Regions from separate parts of the Thioclava sp. F34-6 genome, predicted to be linked through region 1. Evidence: riboswitches for the same ligand, from Rfam matches in the RefSeq annotation. Region 1 holds a riboswitch; the other holds the start of a gene.
The links. Region 1 has a riboswitch for cobalamin ahead of B6V72_RS11490 (hypothetical protein). Riboswitches for the same ligand answer to the same signal wherever they lie in the genome.
Positions count from the first base shown of each region.

Region 2: another riboswitch for cobalamin. It lies ahead of B6V72_RS00640 (TonB-dependent receptor); the one in region 1 lies ahead of B6V72_RS11490 (hypothetical protein).

Region 1 covers NZ_NBOA01000005.1:52,367-55,775, reverse strand. Annotated here, with positions in the region: gene nrdH (glutaredoxin-like protein NrdH) at 1-208, opposite strand, end outside; cobalamin riboswitch at 305-500, opposite strand; gene B6V72_RS11495 (homocysteine S-methyltransferase family protein) at 578-1,627, opposite strand; gene B6V72_RS11490 (hypothetical protein) at 1,758-2,063, opposite strand; cobalamin riboswitch at 2,187-2,390, opposite strand; gene ppsA (phosphoenolpyruvate synthase) at 2,539-3,409, shown strand, end outside.
Region 2 covers NZ_NBOA01000001.1:140,866-144,274, reverse strand. Annotated here, with positions in the region: gene B6V72_RS00640 (TonB-dependent receptor) at 17-1,960, opposite strand; cobalamin riboswitch at 2,098-2,292, opposite strand; gene B6V72_RS00635 (DUF475 domain-containing protein) at 2,322-3,368, opposite strand.

The DNA of each region.
Region 1 (3,409 bases):
CGATCATGTCGGGCCGGAAGCCCGCCCAGTGATCCTCGCCCGCGATCACCACGGGCGCCTGACGGTAGCCGAGGTCCTGCACCATCTCCATCGCGGCGGCATCCTCGGTGAGGTCGATCACGTTGTAGTCGATCCCCTTGGCATCCAGCGCACGGGTCGTGGCGGTGCATTGCACGCAGGCCGGTTTCGAATAGACGGTGATGGTCATGTGTCCTGTCCCTTTGTTGGCTGTCGGCAGCGCGGGACAAGGCTCGTGGGCAGGGTGCCGCAGCACATAGCCACGCGCCCGGGCCCTCCGCCGCGGTCGTCGTCTATGTGCTCTGGCAGGTCTCCTGGCTCGCGGCTCGAGCGCCTCTCGGTCCGTCTTCCCGGCGCATCGCACCAGTGACATTCGGACATCAGGCTCGCCGCTTACAGTTGCGGGGGCAGCGCCGGAATCTCACCGGCTTCCCTCTTCGCCTGCGGAGTGACTCGCAGGAACCAAAGCAACATCATATTGGGATGCATGGTGTAGTGGTGTCAATATATAGATTGCCCTGCCGCGCGAAACTCTCGCGTGACAGGAGCGTGTCTTGCCTCAGGCCCCGTCGCCGAGCGCCCGGATATGCGCCGGGAGGCGGTCGTTCTGGCCATACATGAAGTGGTTCTCCATGCGCTCCGAGAAGCGGCTGGCCTCGGTCTCGCGACCCACGGCCTCGGCCATTTCGCGGATATGCATCGGGCTCGCCCCGCAGCACACGCCGAGATAATTCACCCCGATCGCCTGCGCCTCACGCGCGAAGGCGCCGATCTCGTAGCGGTTGCAGGCCAACGGATCGAGCGCGGTCGGGAAGGTCCGGCCATGCGGCGAGGGGCAGGTGCAGCCGTTGTGATCGGAGAGGTTGAAGAAGGTGGGCTCCTCTTTCGTGGTCCGGTAGGGCACGGGCAGGGCGCCGACATGGCAGCTCACCGCCGCGCGCACCTTGCGCAGCCACGGCATCATCGTCTGCGGCCCGCGGAAGCAGTTCAGCCCGACGACATCGGCGCCCGCCTGTTCAAGTTTCTGGCAGGTCTCGACGATGCCGACCCCGTCCATCATCTCGTTGGCCGCCATCGGTGCCAGCGTCAGCACCACCGGCAGCCCCGACGCCTTCGCGGCCTCGAGCGCGCATAGCGCCTCGCCCGCGTAGTAAAAGGTCTCGCCGATGAGAATATCCGCGCCTTCCTCGACCGCCCAGCCGACCATCTCGTCGAACATCGCGCGCACCTCGGCCTGCCGCGCCGGATCGGCCGGGTCCCAGATATTCGTGTTCGAGATATTGCCCGCCATCAGGTTTCCGGTCTTGGCATTGGCGACCTCGCGGGCGATCTTCAGCGCCGCGCGGTTGAGCGGCTCCAGCAGGTCTTCCTTGCCGATCACGCGCATCTTCTCGCGGTGGCCGTTATAGGTGAAGGCCTCGACGATATCGCTTCCGGCGCGCTGGAAATCGACATGCAGATTGCGCAGCGCCTGCGGGTATTCGAGCGCCACCTCGGGCACGAATTCCCCGGCGGTCAGATAGCCGCGCCGTTCCAGTTCGAACAGAAAGCCCTCGGCGCAGATTACCGGGCGCGCGTCGAGCAGGCGGGTCAGTTTGTTGTCATTCATGGAGAGATCCTCTCAGTTCATCCATGACCATCGTTGGACAGAGCCGAGCCTCACAGGAGACGGAGTGCCGTTCCCTGCTGCAATGGTCCTCGGCCGGGCCGCTGAATGCGACCGCAAGACGAAGAACGGGTTAGAGGCCGCGCCGCGCGCGTGCGCCGCCGCGCCGCACCGGCGGGGGCATCTCGATCGGCAAGGCGAAAGGCTGCGGGGTCAGCGACTCCAGCAACAGCTCGCAGAACACCTCCGCCGCTGGTGAGATCAGGGAGTGCGGATAGGCCTGCATATGGGCGACGATCGCCGCCTTCGCATAGGGCATGTCGCCCGGCAGCGTGCCAAGCCATTCCATGTAGCCCAGCGTGCCCAGCTCACGCGCCCGCAGCGGCGAGATCGGTCCTATATCGAGTTGTAAGAGTGAAAGCGTTCGTTCCAAAAGCATCGCGCCCTCCGCGCAAAAGGGCGGGATTGGTCGCGGCACGGCGATATGCGAGGTCCGATCTGGTCCATCACTCGACTCTCCGTCCCAGGGCACCCCGCCCGGGTTTAAGGTGACCGAGATGCGCGGCGGCGCATCCGAGATGGCAGGTCTCCTGACTCGCGGGTCGTGGCTTCACCGGACCTTCCCAACCTTTGCAGGTCAGTGGCGTTTTCGGTGGCGCTCGCCGCTTACAGTTGCGGGGGCAGTCACGGAGTTGGGCCTCGCCCGCACCGTGTTCCCTTTTCAGCCGACCCTTTGGGGCCGGACACCATCCCGGATTTGATCGCAGGAAAATCTCTCGCTGTCCAGACCGGATTGGGCGGCGGAGGGTACGCGGGCAGAGCCCCGTCCGAAAGGCTCCGCGTTGACAGAGATCAAGGCCCCGATGCGCGCCTCGGATAGAGTGCCCGCAAGTGCAAACAGGAGAGGCGAGCCCATGACGACGAAGAAAGAAGTCATTCCTTTCGACAGCTTACGCCGCGAGGATGTCGCGCTTGTGGGCGGCAAGAACTCTTCGCTTGGCGAGATGGTGCAGGAGTTGGGCGCCAAGGGTATTCAGGTCCCGCCGGGCTTCGCCACCACCGCCGACGCCTATCGGATGTTTCTCGATGAAAACAAGCTGACAGAGGCCATCGCGGGCTATCTTGCGGATTACGATGCGGACAAGATCACCCTTCATGTCGCGGGGCAAAGCATTCGCGACACGATCGTGGCAGGCGATTGGCCTGCCTCGACCGAAGCCGCAATCCGGGAGGCGTATCGCGATCTGTCCAAGCGGGCAGGGGTGCCCGAGGTCTCCGTCGCCGTGCGCTCGAGCGCGACGGCCGAAGACCTTCCCGATGCCAGCTTCGCCGGTCAGCAGGAGACCTATCTCAACGTCTCGGGCGAGGAGGAGCTTCTGACCGCCTGCCGCAAGTGCTATGCCTCGCTCTTTACCGACCGCGCGATCACCTATCGCAAGCTCAGAGGGTTCAATCACCTCGATGTCGCGCTCTCCGTGGGCGTTCAGCAGATGGTGCGCTCGGATATCGGCGGGTCAGGGGTGATGTTCTCGATCGACACCGAAACCGGCTTCGACAAGGTCGTGCTGATCAGCGCGGCCTGGGGCTTGGGCGAAAACGTCGTGCAGGGCGCGGTGACGCCGGACGAGTTTCAGGTCTACAAGCCGTTCCTCGGTAAGACGGGGATCAAACCGATCATCGAGAGGAAGCTCGGCGCGAAAGAGATCAAGATGATCTATGCCGGGCCGGACGCTCCGAACCCGGTGCGCAACGTGCCGACCTCGAAAGCCGAGCGCGGGAGGTTCG
Region 2 (3,409 bases), on a different contig from region 1:
AACCGCCCCTTTCAGATCAGAACCGCGCACGCAGCCCCACATAGGCGGCGCGACCCGAGGTGCCGTAGCCGGGGAATTGCTGGTATTGCTCGTCGAAGAGGTTGTCCACGCGGAGATAGACCTCCTTGCCCGCGCCGAGGTCGTAGCTCAACTTGGCATTGGCGAGAGTATAATCCCCCATCGGAGTGCCATTGATCGGCGCGCGGTCGGCCACGAGCTTCGCCCCGAAGCTGCCGCTGAGCCGATCGGTCAGCTTCGCATCGAGCGACGCGGACAGGTTGTGGCGACCGTAGGTCTGGCTCCAGCTTGACCCATAGCCGAGGTTGTTCGGGTTTTGCGTATCAATATAAGTGTAGGAGAGCGTGTAATCGAGCCGCGACGAGAGCGCGCCCTTAGCCTCCAGCTCGAGCCCTTGACGTACGGTCTTGCCTGAAGTCTGCACGTAGTTCGAACCATTGTAGATAATTAGGTCGCGTGTTTCGACGCGGAAAAGGGTAGCGCGCAGGGAGGTGTCGTCCCAGTCCTTCTGCAGCCCCAGATCGTAGCTGATCGATTTCTCCGGATGGAGCGTTGACGTCCCGAAGGGCCCGTAGAGCTCGTAACCCGAGGGAGCACGATAGCCGGTGCCCACCGAGCTGCGCAGCAAGAGGTCGTTCGCAAGTTTCCAGGTCAGTCCGAGCCGTCCCGTGGTGAAGCCACCAAAGGCTGAATTGTCGTCATGGCGCAAAGAGGCAACGAGATCGGCACCGGGCGCGAGCGTCACGTCATATTCTCCGAAAATCCCCGTGGTCTTACGGGACGCACCTGCACTGACGGGGCCGTAAGAGCTGTAGCCCCCCTGCCGGAAGCTCTCATACCGGTAATCCAGACCTAGGCTGAGGTGCCCGATCTCGAGGTCTCGCGCCGCCGTCCAAGATGCGGTTCGGCGGGAGCCCGAATAAGTGTAGTCAGAATATTTATCACTGCTTCCACTCACGCCATAGGTGACCGGGTCATAATCGGCTCCGATCCAGTGGCTGTAGCTCCGCCGGTCTATCTCGAAATAGCTCGCATCGAGTTCGTGGCTCCAGCCGGCAGCGTCGAATTGCGCAAACAGTCGCAAGGCGCGTTGCTTCGAATCGCCAAAATCGTCGGGACTGACACCGTCGGCAAGTGGAACTGAGGGTTGCGCCGGGCTCTCATAAACATATTGCGGGTCAAGCTCGCCGTAGGAATTCTGCGCGAACCCCGCGAAACCGATCAATACGCCGTTCTCGAGCCTAGTCTGACCGCGCGCCGAAAGACGCTCCGCATGGTAGCCATCCGCCTCGCTGTTCCCATCGGCTTTGTCGGCCACCGAGTAACCACTGGTGCGAATCTTCGAGAGCTGCATCGACAACTCGTCCTCGCCTTGCTTCCACCCGAGATTGTATGCGGCGTTCACAGTGGCGCGCGATCCTACCTCAAGCGTGTAGCCTTGGCTGAAACCTTCCCGCGTCGGCCGCGGGGTATCGAGGTTGATGACGCCCCCGACAGCCTGCCCACCGTAGACCGCCGATTGCGAGCCTCGCATGATCTCGACCCGATCGTAATTCACCGCATTGAGCCGGCCGAAGTCGAAGGCGGTCTGCGGTCCCGACGGGTCCGAGACATCAATGCCGTCCACCTGTACCTTGACGTAGTTCTGCGACACGCCTCGGATCGAGAGACCGGTCTGGGCCCCGATCGGACCGCGCGAGAGTATGCTGACACCTGGCGTCATCGCGAAGATGTTCGCAAGCCGGGTCTCGCCGGAGCGCTCTAAATCTCGACGGGACAGCACGGTGACCGCCTGTGCGGTCTTATCAGCCGCGCGTGGCTCGAGCGCGCCGTGATAGATCACGATCTCATCGAGTTGGTAAGGTTGCGCATCTTGCGCGAGCGCGGGGCCTGCCAGCGCTGTGGTGAGCATCAGGCCCACGGTCAAACGGGTGCGGATCATATCCAATTCCCTCGTGCCGCGACTCTGCGGTCGCGTGAACTTCGTATTGCAAGTCTTTGGAAATTTGGAATTTCCGCCGACGGTGAAAAATGTCACCACTGACGGAAGACCGCCTCCGCTGCGCGCCCCGCACAGGCAGAAAGGATGAGCGCCTCGGCAGGTCTCCTGGCTCGCGGGTCCTGGTTCCGGCTGGCCTTCCCGGGTCTCCCCAGTGGCTCAGTCAGCCGTCACTCGCCGCTCACAGTTGCGGGGGCAGCCCCGGAATGAATGCACGCATCGCACCGGGTTCCCTTTTCATCCGCTTTCGCGGAACCGAAGTGCCCCTGCTGTGCCGCGCGCGCCGCACTGAGTCAAGAATATTTCAGCTTTCCACGGCGCGCCGGCAGCGTCGGTTGAACCGGATCGAGGATAGCAGCGCGAGACCGATCAGCCCGGCCCCGATCAGGCCGGTGATCACCTCGGGCACTTCCACCAGCGTCTGCGCGAACATGACGACGGAGAGGATCAGGATCGACCAGAAGGCGCCGTTCTCGAGATAGCGGAATTCGCTGAGCGTGTTGCGCTCCACCAGCATCAGGGTCATCGAGCGCACATACATCGCACCGATCCCCAGACCGATCGCGATCAGGAACAGGTTCTGGGTCAGCGCGAAGGCCCCGATCACCCCGTCGAAACTGAAGGACGCATCGAGCACTTCGAGATAGAGAAACGCGCCGAGGCCCGCCTTGGCCGTCTCGGCGGCGATATTCGTCCGGTCGAGCACGTGGCTGAGCACCTCGACGCCGAGAAAGGTCGCAAGGCCGCAGATGGAGGCGAAGAGGAACTCGTCCTCGCGCCCCTCCGGCAGAATCCAGGTGAAAAGCAGAACGACGACCAGCACGAAGCCGATCTCCAGACCTCGGATCGACGCGAGCGCCCGCAACCGGCGCTCCAGCGCGCGGATCCAGTCGACCTCCTTGCCCTCGTCGATGAAATAGGTGAGCGCGACCATCATCAGGAAGGCGCCACCGAAGCCCGCGATCGACAGATGCGCGTCCTCGATGATCTCGGCATATTCGGCCGGGTGTTTCGCAGCCAGAAGAACCGCGTCCCACGGTCCGATGCCGGCGGCGATCACGACGATCAGAAGCGGGAAGAGGATACGCATCCCGAACACCGCGATCAGGATACCCCATGTCAGGAAACGACGCTGCCATTTCGGCGTCATCTGGTGCAGCTTGTTGGCGTTGACGATGGCGTTGTCGAAGCTCAGCGAGATTTCCAGCACGGCCAGCACGGCAGTGATCATCAGGAAAGAGACCGCGCCGCCAAGCCCTCCGGTCTGGGCGAACCCCAGCGCGAAGGACCCGACCAGCCCTGCCACCGTGACGGCGATGGCCCAGGAAAAATAACGATACATGATGGTCATGCTGGCTCCGGCTGCATGAGGCCTCACTTAGGCTTCGCCCC